2 regions of the Undibacterium sp. Ji83W genome follow, and region 2 is predicted to be linked to the other one. Evidence: riboswitches for the same ligand, from Rfam matches in the RefSeq annotation. Region 2 holds a riboswitch; the other holds the start of a gene.
The links. Region 2 has a riboswitch for thiamine pyrophosphate ahead of thiC (phosphomethylpyrimidine synthase ThiC). Riboswitches for the same ligand answer to the same signal wherever they lie in the genome.
Positions count from the first base shown of each region.

Region 1: it holds a riboswitch for thiamine pyrophosphate, as region 2 does, so the genes downstream of both, ACO0LD_RS01165 (TonB-dependent siderophore receptor) here and thiC (phosphomethylpyrimidine synthase ThiC) in region 2, are expected to answer to the same signal.

Region 1 is NZ_JBMPOZ010000001.1:244,432-252,396, reverse strand. Features, by position in the region: gene ACO0LD_RS01165 (TonB-dependent siderophore receptor) at 82-2,238, opposite strand; TPP riboswitch at 2,296-2,395, opposite strand; gene rarD (EamA family transporter RarD) at 2,456-3,352, opposite strand; gene ACO0LD_RS01155 (cobalamin-binding protein) at 3,446-4,360, opposite strand; gene panC (pantoate--beta-alanine ligase) at 4,360-5,199, opposite strand; gene ACO0LD_RS01145 (segregation and condensation protein A) at 5,239-6,096, opposite strand; gene ACO0LD_RS01140 (DUF3460 family protein) at 6,146-6,355, opposite strand; gene ACO0LD_RS01135 (TIGR00730 family Rossman fold protein) at 6,462-7,043, opposite strand; gene ACO0LD_RS01130 (TetR/AcrR family transcriptional regulator) at 7,040-7,711, opposite strand; gene ACO0LD_RS01125 (RDD family protein) at 7,774-7,965, opposite strand, start outside.
Region 2 is NZ_JBMPOZ010000033.1:19,522-27,486, forward strand. Features, by position in the region: gene ACO0LD_RS29935 (EAL domain-containing protein) at 1-336, shown strand, start outside; gene ACO0LD_RS29940 (tetratricopeptide repeat-containing diguanylate cyclase) at 412-2,547, shown strand; TPP riboswitch at 2,617-2,718, shown strand; gene thiC (phosphomethylpyrimidine synthase ThiC) at 2,805-4,718, shown strand; gene thiS (sulfur carrier protein ThiS) at 4,721-4,921, shown strand; gene ACO0LD_RS29955 (thiazole synthase) at 5,340-6,131, shown strand; gene thiD (bifunctional hydroxymethylpyrimidine kinase/phosphomethylpyrimidine kinase) at 6,153-6,971, shown strand; gene thiE (thiamine phosphate synthase) at 6,968-7,612, shown strand; gene ACO0LD_RS29970 (hypothetical protein) at 7,625-7,965, opposite strand, start outside.

The DNA.
Region 1 (7,965 bases), on a different contig from region 2:
CAAGATGTGCAGGCAACAGAAATAAAAAAAGACAGGTTTAAAAACCTGTCTTTTTTATGAAGCGAATCTATCTGGATTCCATCAGAAATCAAATTGTGCCGACAGTTTATAAGTACGCGGCGCACCTGGGAATAAATAGCCACCCAGGGATTGTGTCACATCACGCCAGTAAAACTTGTCCAGGGCATTGTCGATATTGAAGCGCAGGGTAGTGGCTGTACTGCCAATTCGTGTCGCATAACGCGCACCCAGATTCACTACATGGTAGCCGGGCACAGTCACGCTATTGTCCGGGCTGAATGCCTTGCTGCTGGCATATTGCCAGCTTGCATTCAGATTCAAACCCTTGACTTCAGCTACGGCATAATCTGTATAGATCGTCGATTTGAAGCGTGGCACATTCATGACACGCTTGTCGTCCAGACTGCTGATGCCAGTGTTTTGCTGTTTGGCATCCAGCGCAGTCAGGCTGGCACCCAGATTCAGTTGTGATGTCAGCTTGCCTTGGGCTGAGAGTTCCAGGCCAGTGTGCAAGGCTTCGCCATTGCTGACATAGGTATTGCTGCTATTGGTATATTCCAGCGGCTTCTTGATGCGGAAGATAGCTGCAGACAGGCTCAGGTCGCGCTGCACATCTGCCTTTACGCCAAATTCAATTTGCGTGGATTTGCCCGGGTTCAGCATTTTATTTTCATTGCTGGTTCCAAAAGGGGCGATGCCACCATGCTCCAGGCCTTGTGCAAAACTGCCGTAGACAGAAACTTGCTGCGTCGGTTTGAATACCAGCGCTGCCGTCGACAGGAACTTGTTCTGGTCATAGCCAGGATTATCAAACTGCGTGCGCGAGATGTTCAAATGACGCAGACCCAGATGCAGTTTCAGATTGTCTTGCAGACTGATAATGTCTTGTACAAATGCAGACCATTCTTTGTCCGTGCGGCGCAAGAAGACCGGGCCGGTTTTATTTGCCGATGGCATTACGCTGACAGGACGGAACAAATTGCTACTGCCTGCATAGTCATACACATAGTCGCCAAAATAATCTTTACGCTGTGAATTGCTGAGACCAACAGCCAGCTCATGCTGCATACCACCCAGATTGAATTTGCCATTCAGCAGGGCTTGTGTGCCCCACAGTGATTTGGATTCATTGACGCTTTGATAGTCATACACATCATAGTCACCATTCGCGCAATAGCCCGGGTACAGATTGGCTGCACCACAGCCATAAGGAAAGGCGGTGTAGTCATCGCGCTTGAATTCATGCTTGTTGGCAGAGACACTGGCGCGCCAGTCAGCATTGATCTGATATTCAAAACGCAGGCCCAGATTGCTGTTGCGAGTGTCTACTGGTTTTGCCCAGGGCTGGGCATTCAGCATCAGATCCGCAGGAACGCCGCGTGGCAAATCTGTACCATTGAATAATTGAAAGCCAGGTACCGACAATTGTGATTTATGCTGGTAGTCAGCATCGATTTGCAAAAGGGCTTGCGGCGTGATGTGCCAGTCAAATGCAGCAGAAACAAACTGGCGTTGACCATCCGCACCTTTGACATAAGAACGCAAGCGTTCACCCGCTGCATTGATGCGGAAGCCAAACTGCTTGTCGCTGGAATTGTCACTGATATCGGCAGCGCCATACACAGTACCGCGCTCACTGATTTCAAATGTAGCAGAGCGAACGGCATAGCTGGTCGGGCGCTTGGTCACATAATTGATGATGCCACCTGGTGTGCCAAAACCAGCCTGAAAGCCTGCAATACCTTTGAGTATTTCTATGCGTTCCTTGTTTTCCAGTGGGATAGAGGCGTCGCCTGGTATGGCAAAACCGTCCTTGCGATAACTGCTGGAATTATCCAGGGCAAAGCCGCGTATCGAAAATTGCTCAGCATAACCAATGGCGTTATAAGCATCATTGACGCTGGCATCAAACTTCATCGCATCGGTAGTCTGGCGTATGCGCAAGTCTTGCATCTGCGCTGTGCTGAAGGCATTGACAGAGCTGGGCGTATCCAATAGCGCTGCATCAATAAAACCAGTGACCTTGCTGCGTTCGACCTTGGTTTCCGTACCTTTGCTGCCAGTGATCGTCACTTCTGGCAGCGATTTATCATTGCCTGGAGTGCTCTGGGCATAAGCTGACGATAGCAGCAGACAAGCCTGGGCAATGGAAAAGGCAATGACAGTAGGTCGTAATAAGCGTGGGCGTAATACAGTATTGACAGTATTGTTAGACATGGTTTGCTCTTGGTGCGTTGTGGGTGACAGCGCGGGAGCAAACAAAGAAGCAGGAGGAGCCGGGACTTTGCGCTTCCCTTCGCTGGCATTATCCAGATCAGGTAGAAGGGACTCTCTCACCCGGAAACTATTGCTCCCAGGACCCCTAGCGTAGGCTGCAGTTTAACACGAAACCATTAGCACGGCTTTTCCGTGGCTTTTGGGGACGATTTGATGCCTAAATGCCTTGTTTTGCTTCGATTTTGACAGTTCTGAAATTACGCCATAAACCCTCAGCCGAATACACGACCAAAGCTGCCCAGATAGCGATAAAACCTGCCAGTTTATTTGAGTCAAAAGGTTCATGGTATAGCCAGACACCAATCAATAATTGCACCAGGGGCGAGATGTATTGCAATAAGCCCAGTGTCGTCATCGGTATGCGCCGCGCGCCAGCAGCAAACAGGAGCAGGGGGATGGCGGTAATCGGGCCGCTGATGAGTAACAGCATTTTGATATCGACACCGCTGGCGATGAAAGTGTTTTGCCCCTGTACAGTCATCCAGCATAACCATGCAAATGCAAACGGGAAGAGCAGGGCGGTTTCCAGCGACAAGCCTTCAAGTGCACCCAGGGCAGAGGTCTTGCGCAGCAAGCCGTAAGTACCAAAGGTGGTCGCCAGCACCAGGCCTATCCATGGTAAATGGCCCGTCTGTATGGTGAGCCAGGCGACACCCACGGCAGCCAGGGCCACTGACAACCACTGACCAGGGCGCAGTTTTTCACGCAAAAGGACAGAGCCGATCAGGATGTTGACGAGAGGGGTAATGAAATAACCAAGGCTGGCATCAACGATGTGGCCGTGATTGACTGCCCAGATATATACAAACCAGTTGGCGGATAACAGTACTGCACTCAATGCAAATCCAGCAATCAGTTTAGGTTGTTTCGCTGCTACCCTGACCCAGCTCCATTGTTTGCGCCAGGTCAGGACACCGACCAGGAATAGCAGCGACCACAGCATGCGATTCAGAAGGATTTCCAGTGCTGGTACGTCGTGCAGGGCTTTGAAATAGATGGGGAACAGGCCCCAGAGCAAATAAGCGGAGCCTGCAAACAAAATACCTTGGCGCATGAGAAGCAATCAATCAATTGAGCTTGCAGCAGCAAGCAAGACTCACATTATCGCTGCAAAATGAATTGTTTGCTGCGCGTGCCTTGCGCAAGCCTATTTTGCTTTTGCTGCGGCCAGATGCTTGCAGAGTGCTTCTGTACCATCAAGTATGCGCGGCCCGGCTCGGTTCAGCCAGTCACCTTTGACTGCATAGAAATTATTTTTCTTTACGGCTGTCAGGATGGGGTATTGCTTCCAGTCTGCCATGCTGTCGATATTTTCACCGCTGCTGAAGATGACATCAGGGTTCGCCGCCAGCACTGCTTCATTGGTGATCGTGGAACTCAGTTCCTTGAGCTGGCCAAATACATTTTTGCCGCCGCACAGACGTATGGAGTCGGACACCATATGCGTGTCATTGATGGTCATCAATGGCCTGCGTATCATTTGATAATATACGCTGACAGGTGCTGCCCCCGCTGGCAATTGATAAGTCTTGCGCAGATTGTCGAGACGCTGCCTGAACTTTTGTGCATTGGCTTTACCAGTACTTTCTGTGCCAGCCAGTGTCGCCAGTCTTTCTATCGAAGTTGCCACCATTTCAAAATTATGGGGCTCACTTTCAAAGACAGTGATGTGGTTGCTGCGCAATTTATTGGCCAGGATTTTTGCATTGCCAGTACCCCATACAATAACCAAGTCAGGTTTGAGAGCGAGCAAACGTTCCAGATCCAGAGCGAAAATATTACCTATCGACGGCAGTTTTTTTGCAGCTTCGGGGTAGTCACTGTAATCGGTCACTGCGATGATGTTATTTGCCGCACCAGCCTCAAACAGCATCTCGGTAATATGCGGTGCCAGGCTGACGATGCGTTGCGCGGGCTTCTCAACCGTGACCTGGCGTTGTGCATCGTCCAGTACTGTGATGGATGCATGGGCAACAGCAGGTAATGCAAGGCTCCCGACCAGGCCCACGATGAGGCAGCTTGCAAGTGCAACGCTGCCTGTTAGCAATTGCAAGCGGCGCATCAGATTTCCAGATTGTCGATCAGGCGCGTACCGCCCAGCTTGGCGGCAGCTACTACAACCAGCGGTGATTGCTGGGCGATATCACCAGCAGATGGCGGTTGCAGGTCCGCGCGTTTGCGTATGGAGATGTAATCCGGTTTCCAGTTGCGCGCTGCCAGTTTTGCCATGGCCTGACGCTCAAGTTCAAACATATCCAGATGGCCGGCGCGTACTTCTTCCGCGACTTCATTCAAGACTTTATACAAGGCCGGTGCTTCAGCACGTTCTGTTGGCGACAGATACATATTGCGTGAAGACAGGGCAAGACCATCTTCTGCCCTGAAAGTTTCTGCGGCGATGATTTCGGTAGGCAGGGCAAATTGCTTGCTCATATTGCGCACTATCATGAGCTGCTGGTAATCTTTTTTGCCGAAGACAGCAACGCGTGGCTGTACGCAAGAGAACAGTTTTAATACGACGGTGGTGACGCCGGTAAAGAAGCCGGGGCGGAATTCGCCTTCGAGTATATTGCCCAGGTCATCTGGTGGGCGCACGCGGTATTCTTGCGGTTCTGGGTACAAGTCTTTTTCAGTCGGCGCAAACAAGACATACACGCCTTCTTTTTCCAGCTTCTCTACGTCAGCCTGGAAAGTGCGCGGGTATTTGTCGAAATCTTCATTCGGACCAAATTGCAGGCGATTCACGAAAATTGAGGCGACTACAGGGTCACCATGTTTTTTTGCCAGCCGCATCAGGGATAGATGCCCTTCATGCAAATTGCCCATGGTTGGCACAAATGCAGTACGCAATTGTCCGCTCAACTGGTCGCGCAATTCTTCAATGGAGGAAATGATTTTCATGTTACGGCTCTTTAGTGAGGAATAGTTTTATTCTTGCGATCAGGCTGGGGAATAGGCCAGACGCACGTAGATGGGTGCAAAGGCTTCGGCCTGGGTGATTTCTATCAGGGTCTCTTTGGCCAGTTCAAGCAGGGCGACAAAATTCACGACCAGCACCGGCGCACCACGGCTGACATCAAACAGGTCAGAGAATTCTACAAACTTGGATGACTGCAGCTTGCGCAAAATACCTGTCATGTGTTCACGCACCGAGAGTTCTTCTCGGCTGATCTTGTGATGGGCGACGAGAGTAGCACGCTTCAGTACATCAGCCCAGGCAGACTGCAGGTCGGCGATATCAACTTGCGGCCAGTGCAGCACGGTGTTTTGTTCGACAAACACCTGGGCATGCAAAAAGTCACGCCCCAGTTGCGGCACCGCATTCAGGTCATAGGCTGCCAGCTTCATCTGTTCATATTCGAGCAGACGGCGTACCAGTTCTGCACGTGGATCATCGGCTTCTTCGCTGTCTTTGCTTTTGTTCGACGGCAGCAGCATGCGCGATTTGATTTCGATGAGCATGGCTGCCATCAACAAATACTCAGCCGCCAGTTCCAGATTGTGTTTGCGTATCTGTTCGACATACTGCAAATACTGCAGCGTGACTTGCGCCATGGGGATGTCGAGGATATTGAAGTTTTGTTTGCGTATCAGGTACAGCAGCAAGTCCAGCGGGCCTTCAAATGCTTCCAGGAATACTTCCAGTGCATCAGGCGGAATGTAGAGATCATTTGGCAGCTTGAATAGCGGCTCGCCATACAGTTTGGCAAACGCCAAACCATCGACAACATCAGGCGTGCTGTCGACTGTGCCAACCAAAGGTAAGTCGGTTGGCGTTAAAGCGTTTGTGGAGGTCACAAGCTTTCCGGATTATCGCTGTGCGGCTTATATATTGACGCAGGCTCAATCAGCCCTTGTTTTGATACACGTAGGCTTGCTGATTGATGCGCGATTCCTGAGTGCGTTTTTGCGTATCCAGATCTATCGCCTGTTTGTCCCACAGCAGGGCACGGCCATCACGCTGGCTTTGCTCCAGCGCAGGATTGGCTTTTTTTAAATCTTTGATGAAGTTGGTTGCTTCAGATTCGTACAACGAGAATTGCTTGGAGAATTTCATAATTTGAAATAAACACAAAAAGTCGGATGAAGCCGCATTTTACTCTGCTTTTGAAATCTGAATATCATTTTGCCCGTGGGGGAAACACTCAAGCCAGACAAAGAAATTACAGATCCTTGTCTTCCAGCCATTTTTTGACGTGGACAGGGCGATACTCTGCAAACTTTTTTAATAGCTGAGCAGGATCTGTTTCTATATACAGCAAATCCAGATGCGCAGGCCGCAGGAAACCTTGTTCTACCGTATGCAAGAGAAAATCATGTAACTTCTGGTAGAAATCATTGATATTGTATAAACCAACAGGTTTTTCATGAAAGCCCAGTTGTGACCAAGTCAGTACTTCAAATAATTCTTCCAGTGTGCCTATGCCACCGGGCATGGCGATGAAGGCATCCGATAATTCCGCCATCATGGCTTTGCGCTCATGCATATTGGCAACAATATGCAGCGAGCTGAGGGCAGTGTGGCCGACTTCCTTGTCCATCAGCGCTTTAGGGATGACACCTGTTACTCTGCCGCCCAGGCGCATGACTTCATCCGCGATGACACCCATCAGGCCGACATTGCCGCCACCATATACCAGGCCAAGGTCTTGCCTGACCAGTTGAGCGGCCAGTTGGCGCGCTGCAATGGCGTAGTCTTCAGTGATGCCGGGAGAGGAGCCGCAATAAACGCAAATGTTTTTCATGCAGGATTGATCTTGCGCAAATAGTCTTGCGACAGTTTTTCAAAGACATTCTTGGTTTCGCCACGCAGGTAAGGGCTGATCAGGACGATCACCTGATAACAGCCACGAGCCAGTGACTCCGACATGGTTTGCAATTCGGTATATTTGCGCGGATTGCGCACATATTCATACGACAGCCAGTAAGTTGCGACTACTACCATATTAGTGGCTAGGGCATCAATCTCTATGTCGTTGGCTTCAAACTCGCCGTCGGCGCGCAAGCCGTTACACAATTCCGTCGCTACCTTGATCTTGTGCGTCAGTATTTCTTTGAAGTTGAGTTCCAGTTTGCGGTTTCTGGACAGCAAATCATTCAAGTCACGATAGAAAAAGCGATAGCGCCAGACCAGTTCAAACGTCAGGTGCAGATAAGTCCAGATATCCTGAATATTGGCTTTGCGCCCTTCGGGGAAGGCCAGTTTCTTGTTGATTTCTGCCTCGAACTGCACAAAGATGGAATTAACGATGTCATCTTTATTGCGGAAATGATAATACAGATTGCCTGGGGAAATATTCATTTCCTCGGCAATCACGGTCGTGGTGATATTGGGTTCACCGAATTCATTGAAGAGGCGCAGAGATAGTTCAAGTATGCGTTCCCTGGTGCGACGAGGAGCTTTGTGTTGCATGTCATTCTTCTCGATAATTTATTTCATAAGAATAACATTGAAAACGCAACATCAAAAGAGTATCAGGCTTTTGACTGTGCTTTCAGTTCAATTTCTGAGGGAATGTGAATCAATCTGGTCTTGGCCAGACGGTCATGCAGAAATTGCCCTTGCTTGTCAAAGCGGGCGGTGTAAGCCCAGGCCAGCATGCCAGCGATTACTATGCCAGCCATTTGCCATTCTTTCAGGCCCAATTGATAGTCCAGCGCCATGGC
Region 2 (7,965 bases):
ACCATTGATGATTTTGGTACCGGCTATTCATCGCTGTCTTATCTGAAGCGCTTCCCTGTCGATATCATCAAGATAGACCGCTCCTTCGTGCGTGATATTCCGGGTGATGCCGATGATGCTGCCATCGTTACCGGCATCATTGCACTGGCACACAGCCTGCGGCTGGAAGTGGTGGCCGAAGGGGTGGAAACGCGTGAGCAACTGGAATTTTTGCGTGCCCAATCCTGCGATATCCTGCAAGGCTTCTACTTGAGTAAACCAATACCGGCACAACAGCTGGAAGATGAAATATTGTCGCAAGTAGGCAGCGTATTCCTGGATCAGACAGGTAAATAAAGCCTGGGACTGTAGCAGTTTGCTGCAGCCTTGATAAAAATTATTAGAGACATGGATTGATCAATGAGGGCTTGCATGTTGCAGCTTCAACTACCAAAATGGCACACCAGTCTGCTACTGGGTTTGCTGGCTATCGTCTTGCTATGCATGAACACGATGGCACATGCACAAACCAAGCCTAAACCTGACTTTTCCGAGATAGAAGCAATACATACGCTGTCTGACCGTGACAATACCGCCGCACTTAAACAACTGCAGGAATACAAAGACAAATTAGGCAAGGATGCAGATTATGTCTTGCGCGCCGAAGTCTTGAAGACGCTGATAGGCATCTTGTATGACGCCGGCAAGATCAAGGAAGCCGATGCCGCCAATACCGAGTTGCTGCAACTGGCCAGGTCACAAAATGACAATGACATGATCAATATGGCTTTGTTGGGCGTAGCCTTTCAGATGCTGGATCAAGGCAAGTTTGCCATGGCGCTGGTGAAGCTCAATGATATACAGCAAAGCCTGCGTGATTCAAAAAATGCGGAAGTGCTCATGCGCCTGAATATTGCTTTCGGCATGGTGCAACTGGCGATAGGTAATTTTGATAAATCCCTGCCGTACTTTCTCGAAGCCTTGAAGCTGGCAGATCAGATACCAAGACGAAGTGCCCAGGCCAAGATGTACCGCATGGAATCCATCGCCAGGCTATACCTGAATATGCACAATGCTGAAAAAGCCTTGGAAACCGCTAATGATGCATTGGCGATGCAACCTAAAATAGAGTCGCCCAAGATAATTTCATCATTGCAAATGGCACGTGGCCTGGCCTTGATAGACTTGGGGCGTCATGATGAAGCCTTGGAAGCTTACAAGACAGTATTGCAGATATCCACGGAAGCTGGCATGCCTGCCGTGGCAGCAACAGCGCTGGGTAATATTGCTGACTATTATCTACATGTGCGCAAGTTCGCCGAGGCTGAGCGTGCGGCTCGCTTTTCATTGGAAAAAGCCCAGGCCATTAATGACCCTTTTGCAATAGCTATCGCCAAAGCGAATATAGGATTTGCCCTGGCTGGACAAAAGAAATTTTCCCAGGGTATAGGCTACATCAACGAAGCCAAGAAGTTTTTCATGGAGACAGGTTCCAAGTCGGATGTCGAAAACCTGCTCAGTGAAATCGGTAATATGTATGAAGCCGCTGATATGTATAAAGAAGCGCTGGCAATCGTGCGCGAACAGCAAAAGCTCAGTGACGAATTATTCCGCTCTGACCGCGCGCGCGCCGTAGCGACCTTGCAGGAACAATTCAATGCCCAGCAAAGACAGAAACAGATTGAATTGCTGGCGCGTGAAAACCAGCTCAAGGATGCCGACATCAAAAACCGCCAGTTACAGCAAGTGGTGTTGACGCTGGCTGCCATCATCATGGTGATGGTGGGTGTGGTCGTCTTTTTCTTGTACAGACGGGTACGCAAGACCAATGAAAAATTGCGCGAAGTGAATGAGCAACTGGAATTTCATGCAGTGCGTGATCCACTCACAGGCTTATACAATCGCCGCTCTTTCGTCGATATGATGAAGGGCAGGGCCATATTGCCAGAAGGTGAAAGACGCGAAGATGCACTGGATAATCCAGACTGTTTAATCCTCATGGATATCGATCACTTTAAAAATATCAATGACAGCTTTGGCCATGCAACCGGTGATGCTGTCCTGATAGAAGTGGCGCGCCGTTTGCGCAGCTCGGTGCGCGATAGCGACATGGTATTGCGCTGGGGTGGAGAAGAGTTTTTGATTTATTCCCCGCGCTCCAATCCTGCACAACTCAAGAGTTTGGTAGAACGTATCTTGCGCAGCATAGGTGAAGAGAGTGTCAAGGTTGATGGGGAAAATGTGCCCGTTACCCTGACCGCAGGTTTCATCAGCCTGCCATTTTCCGGTTTGCCAGAAACCGTCTGTAATTGGGAGAAAGCCTTGCAAATTGCCGACATGGCACTTTATCTGGGTAAGGTCAATGGTCGCAACCGGGCCTATGGCGTCAGCAAATTACTGATCGCCTATGAAGAAGCCTTACCTGTACTTGATCATGATTTGTCTGCGGCCATCAAGGCTGGTATGGTCGAGTTGGTAGAAGTGCATGGGCCAGTGAAACTGCCGGAAAGCAATCTTGCCGCGTCATCAACAATGCAAGATGCGGAATTGGCCAGCGACATTAAATAAAGCACTTGGGTTTAAAAAAGTCGTATAATCTGCCGTCGTCGCGGTTCTGGAGTTATTTCAGAACCCGAAGAAAAATGCTAGGGGTCCTGCCATCAATCTTGTTGGCGGGTGAGAAATACCCTCGAACCTGATCTGGATAATGCCAGCGAAGGGAAGCTGCCGAAGTTTGTGCCGCCTGTATTATGTATTGATCTGTGCGCGCACCTGTTTTGGAAACTCCTTTGCTGGCTCCATGCCAACAAAGCAAAGGAGCCAAAATGAACGCCAACCCGCAATTCTTGTCCGCTACCGCCACGGTAGACGAGGCAGCCATACAGCCACTGCCGAATTCCCGCAAAACTTATATACAGGGCAGCCGCCCCGATATTCGCGTACCCATGCGCGAAATCAGCCAGTCTGATACGCCAGCCATGTTTGGCTCGGAAAAAAACCCGCCTATCTATGTCTACGATACCTCTGGCCCTTATACTGACCCTGAAGTAAAAATCGATATCCGTTCTGGCCTGGCATCTGTACGTGGTGCGTGGATAGCCGAGCGTAATGACACTGAAGAACTGGCTGGCCCGAGCTCTGAATACGGCATCGCCCGTCTGCATGACCCCAAGCTGGCTGAACTGCGTTTCAATCTGAAACGCTTGCCTCGCCGTGCGCTGGCAGGCAAGAATGTCTCGCAGATGCACTATGCTCGCCAGGGCATCATCACACCGGAAATGGAATTTGTTTCCATCCGCGAAAACCTGCGTCGTCGCGAATATCTGGAAAACCTGAAAGCTTCCGGCCCCATGGGCAGCAAGCTCGCAGAAGTCATGGGCCGCCAGCATCCTGGCCAGTCTTTTGGTGCTGCAATCCCTGCAGAAATCACGCCAGAATTCGTGCGTTCAGAAATCGCCCGTGGTCGTGCGATTATCCCTGCCAACATTAATCACCCGGAAATCGAACCTATGATCATAGGCCGTAATTTCCTGGTCAAGATCAATGCCAATATCGGCAATTCTGCAGTCACTTCTTCCATCGGAGAAGAAGTTGAAAAAATGACCTGGGCAATACGCTGGGGTGGCGACAATGTCATGGATTTGTCGACTGGTAAGCACATCCACGAAACCCGTGAATGGATCATCCGCAATTCTCCCGTGCCTATCGGTACCGTGCCTATCTATCAGGCTCTGGAAAAAGTGAATGGCAAGGCAGAAGATCTGACCTGGGAGATCTTCCGCGATACGCTGATCGAGCAAGCTGAGCAGGGTGTTGATTACTTCACTATCCACGCGGGCGTGCGCCTGCAATATGTGCCAATGACAGCCAAACGCCTGACCGGCATCGTGTCACGCGGTGGTTCCATCATGGCGAAATGGTGTCTGGCGCATCATAAAGAAAGTTTCCTGTACGAGCATTTCGAAGATATTTGCGAAATCATGAAAGCCTATGACGTGTCCTTCAGTCTGGGTGACGGCCTGCGTCCGGGTTCCATCTATGATGCTAATGATGAAGCGCAGTTGGGTGAATTGAAAACCCTGGGTGAACTGACACAGATCGCCTGGAAGCATGATGTACAGGTCATGATAGAAGGCCCCGGCCACGTGCCCATGCACCTCATCAAAGAAAACATGGACCTGCAACTGGAACAATGCCATGAAGCGCCGTTCTATACCCTGGGCCCATTGACGACTGATATCGCCCCTGGCTATGACCACATCACCTCCGGCATAGGTGCTGCACAAATCGGTTGGTATGGTACAGCCATGCTGTGTTATGTGACACCGAAAGAACACCTGGGCTTGCCAAACAAGGTCGATGTCAAAGATGGCATCATCACTTACAAAATCGCCGCCCATGCAGCCGACCTGGCAAAAGGTCATCCCGGTGCACAGATACGCGACAATGCCTTGTCCAAAGCACGTTTTGAATTCCGCTGGGAAGACCAGTTCAACATCGGCCTCGATCCCGACAAGGCGCGTGAATTCCATGACGAGACATTGCCCAAGGATTCTGCCAAGGTCGCCCACTTCTGCTCCATGTGCGGCCCGCATTTCTGCTCGATGAAGATTACACAGGAAGTACGAGACTATGCCAATGCGCAAGGTATCAGCGAGATACAGGCTTTGAAGAAAGGCATGGAAGTCAAAGCGGTAGAGTTCATCAAATCCGGCGCGGAAATTTATAAAAAGCAATAGCCATGGTCGATATACAGCTTAATGGAGAAAAGCGGCAACTGGCGAGTGCGCTGCTGGCTGATCTGATCGCAGAACTAAATCTGTCGCAACAGGCGATTGCGGTGGCGGTGAATCGGCAGATTATTCCGAAGTCGCAATGGGGAGACTACCAGTTGCGAGTCGATGACAAGGTTGATGTGGTGCGCGCTATTGGCGGTGGATGAGTGTAGGTTGGGCTACGCTTCATCAGCCCAACGCTGGGCCTAAATTGTCGCTACGAACTTAAATAAAATGCCAAAAAATCATCTCGTAATTGAGCTTTGCAATAAATATGTTTGTTGATCGTCGGGTGAGTGTTGGGCTGATAAAGCGTAGCCCAACCTACGATGCTGTGATGGAACATATCTGGCGATATGTGAATCAAGAAGAACCTAAAGAAGACTGAGAGAATTCCCTCCCCTTCAAGGGGAGGGTTAGGGTGGGGATGGGTTTCAGTTGATAAAACAAGCATGTAGTTTGCTAAAGAAACCCATCCCCATCCCCGCCTTCCCCTTGAAGGGGAAGGAGTTGCACGGCAACTTGTACGAGTATTCCCTTATCGGCAGGCAAGTAAAAACAATTTCCCCAATTTCGGAGAAAACAATGAACACAGAAAACAACCCAGGCTTAACCATAGCCGGCAAAACCTACCGCTCCCGCCTGCTGGTCGGCAGCGGTAAATACAAAGACCTCGAACAAACCCGTCTGGCGACAGAAGCCAGTGGTGCCGACATCATCACGGTAGCAATACGCCGTGTGAACATAGGTCAGGACCCGAATGCACCAAGCTTGCTGGATGTAGTCCCACCTAGCAAATACACCATACTGCCTAACTCAGCGGGTTGCTATAACGCCGAAGATGCAATCTACACTCTACGACTAGGACGTGAATTATTGGGTGGACACAAACTGTGCAAGCTGGAAGTATTGGGCGATGAGAAAACCCTGTTCCCGAATATGCCTGAAACCCTGAAGGCAGCCAAAACTTTGGTACAGGATGGTTTCGATGTCATGGTGTATTGCAGCGATGATCCTATACAGGCGCGCATGCTGGAAGAAATAGGCTGCGTCGCCATCATGCCACTGGCATCACTGATAGGCTCTGGCATGGGTATCTTGAATCCATGGAATCTGTCACTGATTATTGAGCAGTCCAAAGTACCGGTTTTGGTGGATGCAGGTGTAGGTACTGCGTCGGACGCCGCCATCGCCATGGAACTGGGTTGTGATGGTGTGTTGATGAATACCGCAATCGCCGGTGCCAAAGACCCGGTGCGCATGGCGCGTGCCATGGGCCTGGCGGTGGAAGCCGGACGTGAAGCATTCCTGGCAGGCCGTATGCCGCGCAAGTTTGCGGCGTCACCGTCTTCTCCCATGGCTGGCCGCATTGTCTGATATTCGTTTGATGACTATCTGATGAAAACAATAACGCGTCCCTGTGTGCTGGTATTCGCAGGGCATGACCCAAGCGGTGGTGCTGGCATACAGGCCGACATAGAAGCCATCGCCGCGCAGGGTGCGCATGCCTTGCCCGTGATTACTGCACTGACGGTGCAAGACAATGACCATGCCTATGCCGTGCATGCAGTCGATGTGCAAATCATCTTGCAGCAAGCGATGACACTGGTCGCCAAGATACCGGTCAAGGTCATCAAACTGGGTATCGTTGCGCACAAAAAAAATGCGACAGCGATTGCCAGCTTTATCCAGAAGATGAAACAACAGCAAGCTGATCTGCAAGTCATTGTTGACCCGGTATTGGGCAGCGGTCATGGTGACAGTTTGTCGCTGGACGATGCAGTCGAGTCTATTGGGCCTTTATTGAAAGTCGCAACACTGATCACGCCCAATTTACCTGAATTGAAACGCCTGTCACCTCTGGCCATTGACATACAGGCACAGGTGGAAAACCTGATGCGAGCTTATGATGCAGATGTCCTGCTGAAAGGCGGTCATGCAACAGAAGCGCAGGTAAAAAACATCTGGTTCCAGCATCGGCAATGGCAGACAGCACAGGAATGGCTGTGGCCACGATTGCCTGGAGAATTCCATGGAAGTGGCTGCACGCTGGCATCAGCAATTGCGGGGCAGTTGGCAATTGGTGCAGCTTTGCCAGACGCATTACAACAAGCGCAAAGCTACACGCAGCAAAGCTTGATGCATGCATATGCAATAGCAGCTGGTCAGCTTATCCCGGCACGCCAGCCAGTATTGAAGACAAGGAAAAGAGTATGAAAAAATTGAGTCATCATCAATTGAGCGGCTTGTACATCGTCACACCTGACTGGGATGATACTGATCAATTGGTAACCGTCACTGAACAGGCTTTGCAAGGCGGCGCGAATATCGTGCAATATCGCCACAAGACTGCCAGTGCAGAGCTGCGCAAGAACCAGGCACAGGCTTTGCTGGATCTGTGCCGCAGTTTTAATAAACCCTTCATCATCAATGACCATCTGGAGCTGTGTCTGGAAATTGATGCCGATGGCTTACATGTAGGTGGCACGGATATCTCGGTAGCAGATGCCAGAACAAAACTGGGGCCTGACAAGATACTGGGTGCTTCCTGCTACGGCGACCTGGAATTGGCACGCACAGCAGTCAAAGGCGGTGCCAGCTATATTGCCTTTGGTGGTTTCTATCCTTCCCGCATCAAGAAATATGCAGTGACCACACCCGCCAGCATAGTCGGTGATGCTGTAAAGGAATTTGATCTGCCGAATGTTGTTATCGGTGGCATGACACTGGAAAACTGCCAGCCCCTGCTGGCTCAGGGGGCTGACATGGTGGCAGTGATCAGTAGTGTGTATATGACAGACCAGCCACGACTGGCCGCGCACGCATTTATAGAACTTTTCGCTGCGAACCAGGTTTGACAGCGGGAGGATTTATTTTGTTTCGCCTTCAGCTTCTTTGCTGGCAGGCGCAGCTGCTTGCGGTTCCAGGTCTTCAACTTTCAATAATTCTGCCGTGGTCAGGATGCCGACGCTGATGATATCGTGGCCTTCTATGGTCTCGCATTTGCGTGGGTTAGCCAGTGTGCCTTCCGTGCAAAAGCGTATATTGCCTTTCTTCTTGTCCGCGCCCGGATAATAGAACAGCATCATGTCACTGGCTTTTTTGATATACATGGCCTGATCCAGCAATTCTTCCGGGAATTTGCCATCGGTGGCTTTTAACAACCATTCACGCAATTTGGGTATGGCTTCGGTGCTGACTTCGCGGGTTT